4 regions of the Staphylococcus schleiferi genome follow, and region 3 is predicted to be linked to each of the others. Evidence: riboswitches for the same ligand, from Rfam matches in the RefSeq annotation. Region 3 holds a riboswitch; each other region holds the start of a gene.
The links. Region 3 has a riboswitch for thiamine pyrophosphate ahead of thiO (glycine oxidase ThiO). Riboswitches for the same ligand answer to the same signal wherever they lie in the genome.
Positions count from the first base shown of each region.

Region 1: linked by a shared signal. The riboswitch ahead of thiC (phosphomethylpyrimidine synthase ThiC) and the one ahead of thiO (glycine oxidase ThiO) in region 3 are both predicted to bind thiamine pyrophosphate.
Region 2: linked by a shared signal. The riboswitch ahead of MUA40_RS08380 (ECF transporter S component) and the one ahead of thiO (glycine oxidase ThiO) in region 3 are both predicted to bind thiamine pyrophosphate.
Region 4: linked by a shared signal. The riboswitch ahead of tenA (thiaminase II) and the one ahead of thiO (glycine oxidase ThiO) in region 3 are both predicted to bind thiamine pyrophosphate.

Region 1 is NZ_CP094712.1:355,049-358,630, forward strand. It holds gene cls (cardiolipin synthase) at 1-1,484, shown strand, start outside; TPP riboswitch at 1,605-1,707, shown strand; gene thiC (phosphomethylpyrimidine synthase ThiC) at 1,902-3,582, shown strand, end outside.
Region 2 is NZ_CP094712.1:1,789,453-1,793,034, forward strand. It holds gene auxA (lipoteichoic acid stability factor AuxA) at 1-375, opposite strand, end outside; gene graF (glycopeptide resistance-associated protein GraF) at 874-1,005, shown strand; TPP riboswitch at 1,226-1,325, shown strand; gene MUA40_RS08380 (ECF transporter S component) at 1,459-2,034, shown strand; gene MUA40_RS08385 (ABC transporter ATP-binding protein) at 2,047-3,453, shown strand; gene MUA40_RS08390 (energy-coupling factor transporter transmembrane component T family protein) at 3,450-3,582, shown strand, end outside.
Region 3 is NZ_CP094712.1:2,470,022-2,473,603, forward strand. It holds gene MUA40_RS11775 (general stress protein) at 141-566, shown strand; gene MUA40_RS11780 (hypothetical protein) at 874-1,548, shown strand; gene MUA40_RS11785 (DNA-binding protein) at 1,660-2,259, shown strand; TPP riboswitch at 2,333-2,435, shown strand; gene thiO (glycine oxidase ThiO) at 2,529-3,582, shown strand, end outside.
Region 4 is NZ_CP094712.1:819,739-823,320, reverse strand. It holds gene thiD (bifunctional hydroxymethylpyrimidine kinase/phosphomethylpyrimidine kinase) at 1-617, opposite strand, end outside; gene tenA (thiaminase II) at 621-1,298, opposite strand; TPP riboswitch at 1,368-1,468, opposite strand; gene MUA40_RS03675 (single-stranded DNA-binding protein) at 1,887-2,252, opposite strand; gene MUA40_RS03670 (YwpF-like family protein) at 2,433-2,867, shown strand; gene fabZ (3-hydroxyacyl-ACP dehydratase FabZ) at 3,089-3,532, opposite strand; gene MUA40_RS03660 (hypothetical protein) at 3,532-3,582, opposite strand, start outside.

The DNA.
Region 1 (3,582 bases), 410 kb from region 3:
TCATATTTGATCCGAATGTCAACATGATATACAGAATTGTATCAGGTATTTTTTTTCTGATAAATGTTGTTTTAGCATTGTTTATTATCTTTTTGGAACGGGATCGGCGTGAAGCAACAGCGACATGGGCTTGGCTGTTGTTACTATTTATTATGCCGATATTCGGTTTCTTGCTGTATTTGTTTTTCGGTCGAGCGGTAAGATTGAAAAGCTCGCGTCATGAACAAGGAAAAGAAATCGAGGATGCGCGAACGCGTGTCAAAAATCAAAAGCAACAATTCATTGATCGCACCTTTAAAACAGAAAATCCTGTTGTAGAAAAGCAATCTGATTTAGTGGAAATGATGTTGACACGTGAAGTGAGTTTTTTGAGTGAAAATAACCATGTGAAGACATTTACTGATGGACATGCACTTTTTGAAAAGATGAAGCAAGATTTAAAAGCAGCCAAAACCTCTATACACATGGAATTCTATATTTTGAATCTAGATGGTCTTGGTAAGTCTGTTCTTGAAATATTAAAAGATAAAGCGAAGGAAGGGCTTGAAGTTAAACTTCTCTATGATGCGGTAGGTTCAAAACAGTTAAGAAAATCAAAATTAAAAGATTTAACTGAAGCGGGTGTAGAGGTTGAAGCGTTTTTCCACGCGAAAATTATTCCTTTCGTTAACTTTCGTGTCAATAATCGGAATCACCGCAAAAACGTAGTCATCGATGGCGATATCGGTTATGTGGGGGGCTTTAATGTAGGGGATGAATATTTAGGTTTAGATGAAAAGATGGGTTACTGGCGTGATACGCATCTACGCATACAAGGTGATGGTGTGGACGCGTTACAACTTGGTTTCATTCACGATTGGAACTCACAAATTGCTGATGAATATCAACTTGATTATAGTGAACGTTATTTCCCAGAAAATGCGCGTAAAGATGGCCAAGTTGCTATGCAATTAGGTCTGAGTGGACCGAACAGAGATTGGCCACAACTCGAATTTGCGTATTTAAAAATGATTATGAATGCGAAATCAACTATTTATATGCAGTCGCCTTACTTTGTCCCTGATGTGGGCTTCGTCAATGCTTTGAGAATTGCTGCAAAATCAGGTGTCGATATTCATCTAATGATTCCGAATAAACCAGACCAACCTTTCGTTCATTTGGCGACATTGACAACGGTCGCATTGTTAATGTATGAAGGTGTCAATGTCTATACGTACGAAAATGGTTTTATTCATTCCAAAATGATGGTTATCGATGGAGAAGTGGCGTCAGTCGGCTCTGCTAATATGGATGCGCGAAGCTTTAAATTGAACTTTGAAGTGAACGCGTTGATTTACAATCAAGATATTGCTGAATCATTGATTTCTGCATTTAAAGAAGATTTAAAAGTCTCTAAACAATTAACACCTGAACGGTATGAAAACCGGTCAAATTGGGTTAAATTTAAACAATCGATTGCTAAATTAGTCTCACCGATTTTATAATTTGAGCTTTGTTTATAAACCAATCGGTGTAACGAAATGCATACTAGAAACAGCAATTTTTCTAAGATGAATTGTCATATTACATTTTTAGTGTTACGATAAATTTGCAAAACTTAAATATGAACTTGCTAGGGGTGCTTTAATGAGCTGAAAGAGGTGCAAGCCTCAACCCTTTGAACCTGATCTAGATTATACTAGCGTAGGGAAGCAAACGAAATGATTTAAAAGATAAAGTGGTTTTTTGAAACGCTGTCTATTTTGGTTTAGTCTTTCATAATGAAACGAGCCATCTCAGGACGCCTGCCACTTCATAATATATTCGTTTCTTTAATGCGCACTCAGCTTTTCTAGAGTGCGCATTTTCTTTGGTTTTCAGTTGAATTAAAGGCCTCGAGCATGAATTAGGAGGCAAAGGGAATGAAACAAGAACAAATTGAATTGAAGAAAAATTTTCCGGCAAGTCAGCGTATTTACAAGGAAGGTGTCGACCCTGATATCCACGTCCCCTTCCGTAAAATTCAGTTATCTGACACAATCATGGACACGGAAGTACTTCATAATGATCCAATCGTGGTGTATGATACAGCAGGCCCTTACCATGACGATCATTACGAAGTCGATGTTACGAAAGGAATTCCTGCATTGCGTGACAACTGGATTGAAGCGCGTCATGATGTTGAACATTATCAAGGACGTCGTGTGCAATCGATTGATAATGGTTTTAAGTCAGCGTCGCATCAAAATTTAGTGACACATCCTTTTCAATATCAACCTAGAAGAGCCAAAGCAGGCCATCAAGTTACCCAAATGCATTATGCTAAAAAAGGGATAATTACGAAAGAGATGAAATTTGTTGCTTGTCGTGAAAATGTCAGTCCAGAATTTGTAAGAGATGAAATTGCTAAAGGGCGGGCGATTATCCCAAATAATGTTAATCATCCAGAGTCTGAACCGATGATTATTGGTAAAAATTTCCAAGTTAAAATTAATGCCAACATAGGGAACTCTGCAGTATCTTCTTCTATTGAAGCAGAAATTGAAAAGCTCGTGTGGGCAACACATTGGGGTGCAGATACGATTATGGATTTATCGACAGGTAAAAATATTCATGCAACACGTGAATATTTGATTCGTAACTCTCCGGTGCCGGTTGGAACAGTGCCGATTTATCAAGCGTTAGAAAAGGTAAATGGCATTGCAGAAGATTTAACGTGGGAAGTGTATCGAGATACTTTAATTGAGCAAGCTGAACAAGGTGTAGACTACTTTACGATTCACGCAGGTGTATTATTACGTTATATCCCATTAACTGTAAATCGTTTAACGGGAATCGTTTCTCGTGGAGGCTCAATTATGGCACAATGGTGTCTCGCACATCATGAAGAAAGCTTTTTATATACACATTTTGATGAGATTTGTCAGATTTTAAACCAATACGATATCGCTGTTTCTTTAGGGGATGGCTTAAGACCAGGCTCTATTTATGATGCGAACGATGAAAGTCAAATCGCGGAATTAAAGACGCTAGGTGAATTGACTGAAATCGCTTGGGCACACGATGTCCAAGTGATGATTGAAGGACCGGGACATATCCCGATGCATAAAATTAGAGAGAACCAAGAGCTCGCTGATTTTTACTGTAAAGAAGCACCGTTTTATACTTTAGGACCTCTTACCACTGATATTGCGCTTGCATATGATCATATCACTTCTGCAATTGGGGCAGCACAAATTGCGAGTCATGGAACAGCCATGTTATGTTACGTGACGCCAAAAGAACATTTGGGATTGCCTAATAAAGAAGATGTACGTGAAGGTGTAGTGACGTATAAAATTGCAGCACATGCCGCAGACCTCGCAAAAGGCTTGCCGGGCGCTACAGAACGTGACGATGCAATCAGTAAAGCGCGATTCGAATTCCGATGGATTGACCAATTCAATTTGTCTTTAGATCCTGAACGTGCGAGAGCCTATCATGATGAAACATTGCCAGCAGAATCAGCTAAAGTCGCACACTTCTGTAGTATGTGTGGGCCAAAATTCTGTTCAATGCGTATTTCACACAATATTCGAGACGCACATAAGGATCAATTAGAGG
Region 2 (3,582 bases), 680 kb from region 3:
TTGTGACATAAAAATGAGTGTTAAAACGAAGAAAATGATTCCGATAAGTAAAAATAAAATAGATATGTCGTAATCAAATCGTGTCGTATTTGTGAGTGTTCGACCTATGAAGAGCATTAAAATACCAAAAAGAAGAATAATAATGCCACTTGCTAGCGGGATATCACCAATATACTTACTCATCACGCGGATAATTTCATTGAAAAAGGCCATAATGAAGTCCCATAAATTATCAATCTTAGAAATATGGTGCTTGCCATCCTTTAACTCATGAATGAGTGGAATATTTATAAAAATAATCACACTTAATAAAATTGACAGTGCACCGATAATATAGCTATAAATGACCTCGGTGTATTTGTTAAACAAAGACATCCTCTCACCTCAAAGTTATTATATACGAACTATGAATACCTGTCTGTAAAATTAATCAAATTCAGTCTTTAGAATGAGAATTTTCAATACTTATATCGCATCAAAATTTTAACTCGATTTCCCCACTATTGCGTACAGCAAGCATCCACGTATATACAATTGAAAACTTCAAAAAATACTTGATTGGTTTAGTATACCAAAAGATAGTCAGCACCTTAACCATTTCACTCATGCTTAAAATGACAAACTAACCTTCGTATATCATTCAAATTTTAGCACCGCTTCATCAATACGACTCAAATGATCTGAAAAGAAAAGCACTTTTCAATACATAAGTTTAAAATATCAAACCCCTTGGATGTCTCATCTCCCCCTCATCGCAGCCAAAACACGCATTGATATACATCCTTTAAAATCTTGTTTGAAACAATTATGTTTAGCGTTTTTCAATATGGGTTATGTATTATTATAGCTTTAAACGAAAGGGAGGCGTTTTAAATGTCTGAAAAAGATATTAAAAAAGCTGCAGAACAAGCAAAAGATAAAGAGCAAGAATTAAAAGATAAAAAAGAAGATGCTAAAGAAGGCGCTGAAAAAACAAAAGACGATATTCAAAAAACTTTTGAATAATGCGACCTTTTTATTTGAATGCTGTGCATTTATAGAAGTTTAACAAGGGATTGAACGTTAACATGTTCTAATCCCTTCTTTTGTGTTTGACAGACATCTCATTAGGCATATCATTCAAAGCATAGTATTGAAATTGTCGGCCATCTCGCCATTAAAAAGAATGTTGAAGAGTGTTGACTTTTGAATGGGCTAGGTGTACATTGACATTAACAATTAAATACGCACGCACTAGGGGTGTGAAAGCTGAGATGAGGATAAGCCTCGAACCCTTTGAACCTGAACTAGATGATACTAGCGTAGGAAAGTGTTTCATTTATAATGGATACGCCTTGTTATAGGAGAAAAGCACATGCTTCAATTAAGATGACTTGTATCCCATATAAATTATCACAGCATACGTCTGTCTCTAGTGTAAGAGATATGCGTATTTTTTTAATTTTGGGAGGTATACAGATGAAGAAAGGCTTAACATTATCAGATATTCTGGTCACTGTATTGGTTTCAGTCATTTTTGCAGTGATTTATAATTTATGGTGGATTGTGAATAATACAGTTCAACCTTTAGGATTACATTTAGATCAACTTTTGTATGGTATGTGGTTTAGTGCCGCTGTCGTTGCATATCTTATCATTCCAAAAATGGGGATTGCACTTTTAGCTGAATTTGCTGCAGGAGCTGGGGAAACGATTCTCATGGGACGTTTTGATATTCCTACGATTATTTATGCATTGCTACAAGGTCTTGCTTGTGAGATTGTATTTGCTATTTTCAGATATAAATCTCGTGCATTAATGGTAGCTGTTCTTGCAGGTATGGCAGCTGCAATCATTAGTTTACCGATTGACTGGTACTATGGTTACTTAAATGAAGTTGCCACATGGAATCTTATTTTACTTATTTCATTCCGTGTTATCAGTGGTGCAGTTCTAGCGGGTGTATTTCCTTATATCTTAGTCAAAGCCCTGGATCAGACCGGTGTCACTAAACTATTTCGACCTGCATCTAAAGATGATTACGATACATTGTAAGGTGGCTTCATTGTGTTAAAAGTTAAAAATTTACGCTTAAAATATCCAAGCGCACCCTATAAAATTTTTGATGGTATCGATATTGAAATAAAAGATAAAGAAAAAGTACTTTTACTTGGCCCTTCAGGTTCAGGTAAAAGTACATTACTCAATGTATTAAGTGGTATCGTACCGAATTTAATTGATTTACCTATGAAATATGATGAACTGCAAATTGCTGAGCACTCAGGTGTTATTTTTCAAGATCCTGATTCACAATTTTGCATGCCACAAGTGAATGAAGAGCTTGCTTTCATTTTAGAAAATCAGCAAGTCCCCCGTCATGAAATGGATGCAAAAATTCAATGGGCTTTAAAACAAGTGGGCCTTGATATTAATCCTAAACAATTGATCCATCATCTTAGCGGTGGGATGAAACAGAAGCTAGCCATTGCTGGCACTTTATTACAACGTGCAGATACTTTGTTTTTAGATGAGCCCACAGCAATGCTTGATACAGAAGCTACTGAAAATTTATGGACCTTGTTGAAAACGCTATGGCAAGACCAAACGGTATTAATTGTTGAACATAAAGTGGCACATATTTGGGACCATGTTGATCGTGTCATTTTAATGAATCATCAGGGTGAAATCATTCAACAAGGGACACCAAGCGATATTATGAAAAATTATGAATCTCTACTCACTGAATATGGCGTATGGCACCCTAAAGCATGGTCGCATGCCCCTGAACCACAAAAAGCTCCCTTTTCTGAGCAGGCATCATTATTTGAATTGGCGTTTCATCAAGGGGCTGTCCAAAGAAATCGTCAAACTTTATATGAAGTTGAAGACTTGACCATTCGTTCTGGAGAATGGATAACTTTAACTGGGAAAAATGGTACAGGCAAAACGACGCTATTAGAATCGATTATGCAGTTGATTCGTTATAAAGGCAAGATGACTTTTAATGGCAAAAAACTCACTAAAATTAAAGATGCTGCGCAACACATGTATCTGGTTTATCAAAATCCGGAGCTACAATTTATTCAAAATAGTGTATACGATGAAATCTATATTAATTACCACCATATGGATTCTAAAAATGCCAAATCTCGCACGTCTGAGATGCTCGCACTTCTTGATTTAGAGCATGTCTCACAGCAACATCCTTTTGAACTCTCAATGGGACAGAAAAGACGTTTAAGCGTGGCAACAGCTTTAAGTACTGAAGCGGATATCATTCTCTTAGATGAGCCTACATTTGGTTTGGATAGTCACAATACATTTAAACTTATTGAATTGTTTCAAAAACGTGTCGCTCAAGGACAAACGATTTTAATGGTAACCCATGACCCACATATTATTCAACGTTATCCATCAAGTCGTTTAGAAGTTAGAGGCAAACAATTACATGAAGTCGAGGTGGTGCGTGAATGATAGAGTCATGGAAAATACGTAATACGTTTATGGATCAAGTGAACATTGTAACGAAGCTATTTTTAGGCATCGCGTTATTCTTTTTCATCATTTTTATTCATAATTTTGATTTTATGATTTACCTCGCCA
Region 3 (3,582 bases):
TAAATCCATTGTATTCAGAAATTTATGGAAATTCGTTGCGTAAAGTAATGTTTAGGCGCATAATAGCATTATAAAACCGTTTATAGAACGGAGTATGAGGGTAGTGTAATTACAAAACACGATCGGGAGGCGTCACACATATGGCACTATATAAAGTAGAAAAATATAAAGTTGCACGTACAGAAGATGATGCAATTCAATACGTTGATTTACTATTAAAAGAAGGTCTAAAAGAAAACGAAATTGTGGTATTAAGCAGAGAAAAATTGAAAACAGATCGATTCAATGATTCACAAATTCAACACAAATCGACTAATGGAACAGTCAGCGATAAATTTATGCGCTTTTTTATTGGTGAAGATGCGGAAGAGGCCGCTCTGTCTAAATATAATTTCTCTGAACATGAGCGAGAAGACCTTAAACAAGACATCGTAAACAATAAAATCATAGTGATTGCGCAAAGAGTTGATCACGAATGCAATGAGGTTCCAGAAAACAATGCTGCATATCAAACACCAGACGATGACAAACATGCTCCTTCTGAACATAAAGGGGACATTGAATAAATCAAACACTGCGTTCTATTAATACTGAATGACTTCATAATCATTTGATGGGGACGGGAATATGAGATAGATGTGGAAATCTATAGAAACATGAGATTTCCATACACACTCTCTCCTGTTCCCTTATTGTTTATCTTTTGTTTTGACACCACAGTCAGTCATGATGAGTCCAGCTTAGTCATCTGTTTTATCTAATGATACAGTCACAACTGACTCCCTCACCTAGCTATTGTATTGATACATCATTGCAATGACCCTATATACTTGCAAGAATAAACGAGAGTTAACTTAAAAGAGGTGACGTAACATGAACTTTGTACATATTAAATCTACGCATGATCGTTGGTATGAGCCAGCAATAGCATTCTATAAAAATAAATTAGACCATCTAGTAACAGAAGATGCGTCTGTTTTTGCGCGTTCACTCAAAACAGATAAAACCCAACACGACTTTGTATTTATTGTTGGTATTGAGGACGACGCCATTGTAAGCTTGGCGACAGCCCACTATGAAGCGACGACAAATGTCGGCTTTATTGTTTATCTTCTTGCACAACATAGTCAAGATTGTGAGGCCTGCTTGAAAACGACTTTAGAACAGATTGAGTATGAGTTGAATCGTATATCTAACCATCTTCACGGTCGAGATGTTAATTTCTTTATGTTTGAATCTACATTTGAATCTAACGATGTTGATGAAGAAACAGCAAAAAAAATTAACTTCCGTCGTCACTTTTTAGTAGATAACGGTTACGAAAAGCAAACTGAAATTACATACTTACAACCTTCATTAGATCGTAACGGTAAGCCCATCCCTTTAGATTTATATGTGAAAGGCAATATTCCTTTAACTAAGGATATTTTTGGTACAAGTGTTAAATCCTGCTACATTTTAAAATATGTTTATGCGAATCAAATACCACGAAGTATCATTTATCCATTACTTGTTAAAATGGGTTTACGCAAAGAACATCGCCCATAAGACCTTGAAATCAATGCTTAAAGCCGTTAAAATAATGAGAGAGGCAGACTGACGGGTCACTGAACGCACACTTCCGTACGTCTAAAAAGAAGAGAAAGGATCTAATGATATATGCTGACAAAAGAATTTGCCCAAAGATCAGGCTTAAGTGAAAAGCAAGTACGTAAAATCGTACAGCATCTTGAAGAACGTGGTTACCATTTAAATAAAACCGAATACCGTGGTCGAGAAGCGACTGATTTTAAAGAAGAAGATATTGAATTATTCCAAGAGATAACAGAACGTGTTGCACGTACAAATAGTTATGATCTTGCTTTTGAAGAATTAGAACAAGAAAAAGACTTTCTACAAGTTATCGTCAAAGAAGACAAACAGCACTTACCGAGCGATCAACAAGTGCCACAACTTATCAATGAATTACGCAATGAAATCAACAAAATGCGTGAAGAACGTCAAATGTTAGGTCAGATGGTCAGCCAAGTTCATCAACAACAAGAAGAATTAAAAGCGTTACATACCCAATTAAACCAACAACTTGAATCGAATAGTAAGTCTCTGGAATCACTGACAGCCGCACAAAAAGAACAAAGTGAACAATGGAGTCAAACGCAACAAAGCATCGAGACTCAAACTAAAGAGCAACAAGCACTTGTGCAATCGATTCAAAACAGTGAAAAGAAAGGCTTCTTCCAACGTTTATTCGGTGGTTAAAGCCATCCAACCTTTGCGTATCTTGCATATTTCAAATATGAAAGTTACAATAATAAATGAAATCAAATAAAAATTTATATGCTAGGGGTGCTCGAGGCGAGCTGAGAAAGAATTTATCTTAACTCTTTGAACCTGAGGTGGTTAGAACCAACGAAGGAAAGCGTATGATGACAATGAACTTAGTTCAACTCTTTTTAATGATGATTCAATCATCATTTTTCAATCATATACGTGTTCCTCCTGCATCCTTTCATGCAGGAGGCTTTTTTATGAAACAAACAATTATTATTGGTGCCGGCGTTATGGGTTTATCCATTGCAAGACAGCTGTCCTCTCAAAACCGGCATATTCGGATTATCGATCGTTATACCCCAAGAATGAATGCATCTTACGCTGCGGGAGGCATGCTTGGTGCACAGAACGAGTTTTTTGAAGCCAATCCACTGTATCACCTCGCTATGGAAAGTCGTGCAATGATGCCTGAAGTTGCAGCTGACCTCGAACAAGAGACTGGAATTAATATTGAATATCAAAAATACGGTTTAATTAAAGTGGCTTCTCAAAAACAAGATATCCAAGCAGTAGAAGCGCAATTCCAATTTTTACACAGCCAAGATCACACGATTAAACAACTCTCAAAATACGCTCTAAAACAACGTTTCCCCAAACTCGATCCTAATCAAAGTGCTGCTTTTAAAATCCAAGATGATGGTCAAATTAACGCAAACACCTATACGAAAGCATTAATTGCTTCCGTTATAAAGCGCGACTATATTGAACTCATGACACAGACCGAAGTCTTAAAAGTTGAACGTCATCACAATGGTTATACAGTCATTACCTCTAAAGGCAACTTTTCAGCAGATGAACTGATTATTGCTGCGGGCGCTTGGTCGGGGACTTTACTCCAACAACTCCATATCCAATTACCTACTCAACCAGTTAAAGGTGACGTTAAGCTGATTGCCTCTTGTTATAAAGGGTTGAAGGAAACCATTTTTAATATGAATGGTTGTTACATCGTACCCAAATTGCCTAATCGTTTCTTAATTGGTGCGACATCAGACTTCGATAGCTGGAGTATTGAAAATGATGCGAACAACTTGTCATGGTTAGATCAAGAGAGCTTGTCTATGATTCCGCAACTCAAAAATCATCATGTAATCAAAACATGGACGGGCATTCGACCTATCACACCTAACCAAGAGCCAATTATGGGAGAAGTTGAAGACCATCTTTATGTATCCACAGGGCATTATCGAAATGGTATTTTACTCTCACCTATAGCAGGTACGTTGATGGCAAAATTGATTGACGGCCATG
Region 4 (3,582 bases), 870 kb from region 3:
TGTTGTGTTGGGAAACGTTCACTTTTAAATTCATAATGACCTTCTTTAGTAAATAAATGGTCAATCGCATCGCCTTCTAAATGGCCACCTTTAATAATGACACCTTTTGAGCCAATTTCTTGAATAAAATATTGACCGGCACGAAGAATTTTTTCTTCACTATCAATGGTCATTTCCACGATTTCTTCAGCTTCAGGAAGATTAGGTGTTGCAACATCTGCATAAGGTAATAATGATTCTTTTAAACTCTGACGTACACTTTGGTCCATTAATGAATCTCCACTTTTGGCAACCATTACGGGATCTATGACATAAGGAATATCAATCTTTTTCAAATAGTTTTCGATGACTTCCATCATTTCCGGTGTAGGTATCATACCCGTTTTTAAAGCATGCGGTTTTTCATCATTAAATACACTTTCTAATTGTTCTTCAAGCCATGCAGCATCTAAATTATGAATATGCTGAACACCTAAAGAGTTTTGCGCTACAATACTTGTAATTGCTGCCATGCCATAAACACCACAGGAATGAAAAGATTTCAAATCTGCCATTGCACCTGCGCCACCACTAGGATCCGTACCTGCAATTGTTAAAGCTATTTTTGGTTTTTCCATTTTTTACCCTCCAAATTCCCATTGTTCTAATTGATATGACATATTAAAGAAACGGCGTTCATGAATCGTACTTTGTAGAAAGTTTTGTCGTAAAGTTTTTTGAACTTGAGTAGAACTCGTTTCTGCATAATCATCTAACCATCGTTGAATGTATGACATTAAAGTGTCCATTTCTTGTGCATAAAATGCAAACCATGATTTCAATGGGTTTGAATTTGAAAAATCGTACTGTGCCATTGCACGTTTACCAAGTTGTTGATAAACATATGGGCATGGCGCCATAGCGGCAATCGTATATGCCACATTATCAAATGCAAAAGCATTGTAATACATATGTTTAATGTAATGATCGGCAGAGGGATACCATTCACCCTCAGCGATTATCGATTGATAATCTTCACCTACAAAATCAGCTAAAATATGATGCGGTTCCACTTCTCCTGAGCTTGCAAATTGTATTTGTTCGGTCAAAAATTGTATTTCTTCTTTTGAATTGACTTTAGGTATTAACAACGCGTATATTTTCGCAAACTCATTTAAATAGCGAGCGTCTGCACGTAAATAATGCTTAACTGCTGCTTTAGGAATTTGCCCTGTAAGTAAACCTTGAATAAAATCATCATTATAAATTTGCTCAATAATTGGCTCTGCCTCTTGCATTAACTGTTCAGAAAATGTCATTTTGTATTCTCCTTTGATATGAAAAAAGACCACTAAGAAAAGCAGCCTTGATAACATACCATGGTGAATGATGTTATACCGCTACTTCCCTACGTTGGTATCAACCAAATCAGGTTCGAAGGGTCTGAATTGCCATTCATCTCAGCCATAAGGCGCCCCTAGTAGTCTTATTTATTTATACTTAATGTATCAAAAAGACTGTTTAATTTCAATTAGAGTCGACTTTTATTCTGAATATTCTATTTTAATGATTCGATTTACCAATTATTAGTATGAAACTGTTGTTCCAATATTTAATACCTTTATGTATGTATTCTTTTCATTTATAGAGCGCAGTCGATGTCTGGGCTGCGCTTTCGCTCTTCTAGCTCGCCTCAGCCCTAGTCATCTTTGCCGGGGTGGGACGACGAAATCTATAGATTTCTGTCCCACTCCCATTCAAAAATAATAGTTGGGAATGTTTTTGAAGGTAAATGAATAAGATCAGTTAAATGATTGTGTGAGGTAAATTCGATTATATTTTGTAAGGGGAAATATAATTTGAGAAGGTTGATTTTGAAAGCATAGTGGGTGATAAATCATAGATATTTAAATTTGTGTTTGGCTTGTTAGGTTTTCACATGTTGATTTCATTTGCGAGGGAATAAAGGGATAAAATTGTGTAACGAGAAGTTCCGTAGCATAACGTTTTTCATCATTATGAAAAAAACGTCTTGTTTGAATTTGTCCGCTGATTGCTACAATGATGTCTTCTTTGAAAGCTTCTTTAATTTGAATTGCCACTTCTCCATATGCTTTGCAGTTCAAAAAGTCATACATGGGTCGCTGGTTGCGACTTAAATAGTTACGTGTGACTTTGGCTGTAAAAGTTATCAAGTGACTGTTTTCATTTTCATAATACTGTGGCGGACGATTAATACAACCGATTGCTTGAAATTGGTTAATTGAGCTCACCTCCTATATCCGTAATATAGTCGGTTTATCACAATAAAACAATGTTCAAAAAATTAAAAACAACCATGCAACCTCCTTTAAAAGTTCAAGCAGGTAAAGAATTTTTTTACTTTTTGAGTTATAATAAGCGATGAATCCATTTTTTCGAAAAGTTCTTTAATCTTTTAAGGGGTTGGTTGAATGAAAACATTTAAGGCTGTCCGCTTCCAAATCGTTTCTGAAAACAGTACTGTGACAGAATATGAACTGATTGATGGCGTTATTATTAATAAAGAAAATAGTGGAACAGGTTGGTTGTTGGAAATTGTCATTTCTGATGTGCATCAAGAACAAATGGAACAGTATATGGCAGAAGAAAAGTTATTAGATATTCGTGTCGTCATTACACGCCCTTCTAACGATCCTGCGTTATTTGATGCCACAATTAAACATATTACACCTTTAAAAGAGTCTATCTCTGTCGTATTTGAATGTCACATCTATACATTGCGCCAAGTGTACGCGGAAAGTTTACTTGAGCAATTAGTGAATGAAGGTCTTGAAGGTGATGAGTTAATCACAACATTTAACCGTATGATGCAATCAAAACCACGTTTAAAAGACGAACGGCAATAGTGTGAAATTAATCATTTTTGACAACAACTTTTCGTAAAAATTAAACGTATCAGAAATATTAAATTGAATAAAACATCTCAAATATATTTAAACAAGAGGAATATCGACGTTTCTTCAAATAAAAGTAGATGTCTAGGTTGTACTTGATTCAAGTTGTTCACGACCCAGACATCTACTTTTTTATATTGGACATTCATTATGCCATTATATTTAATTTTTAATTAGGCATTAGGATCTTGCAATGCGAAAGTTAATTCACAACTACATGCAATTTGACCATCAACTGTTGCTTTAGCAGTCCCTTTTCCTATCGGCCCTTTAATTTTTGTGATTTCTACTTCTAAACGTAGTGTATCTCCTGGAACCACTTGCTTTTTAAAACGACATTTATCTATACCAGCAAATAAGGCTAACTTCCCTTTATTCTCCTCACTATTCAGCATAGCGACAGCACCTGTTTGTGCTAAAGCTTCTGTAATCAAGACGCCTGGCATAACTGCATATTCTGGAAAATGGCCTTGGAAAAACGGCTCATTACCTGAAACTTGTTTAATACCCACGCAACGTTGACCCGGCTCATATTCAACAACTTTATCTATCAACAAAAAAGGTTGACGGTGCGGTATAATATTTTTTATTTCATTATAATCAAAGATGGTTTCCATTAATCTTCTCCTCCAATTGTTTCAAATATATGATGCCAAAAACTCAAATC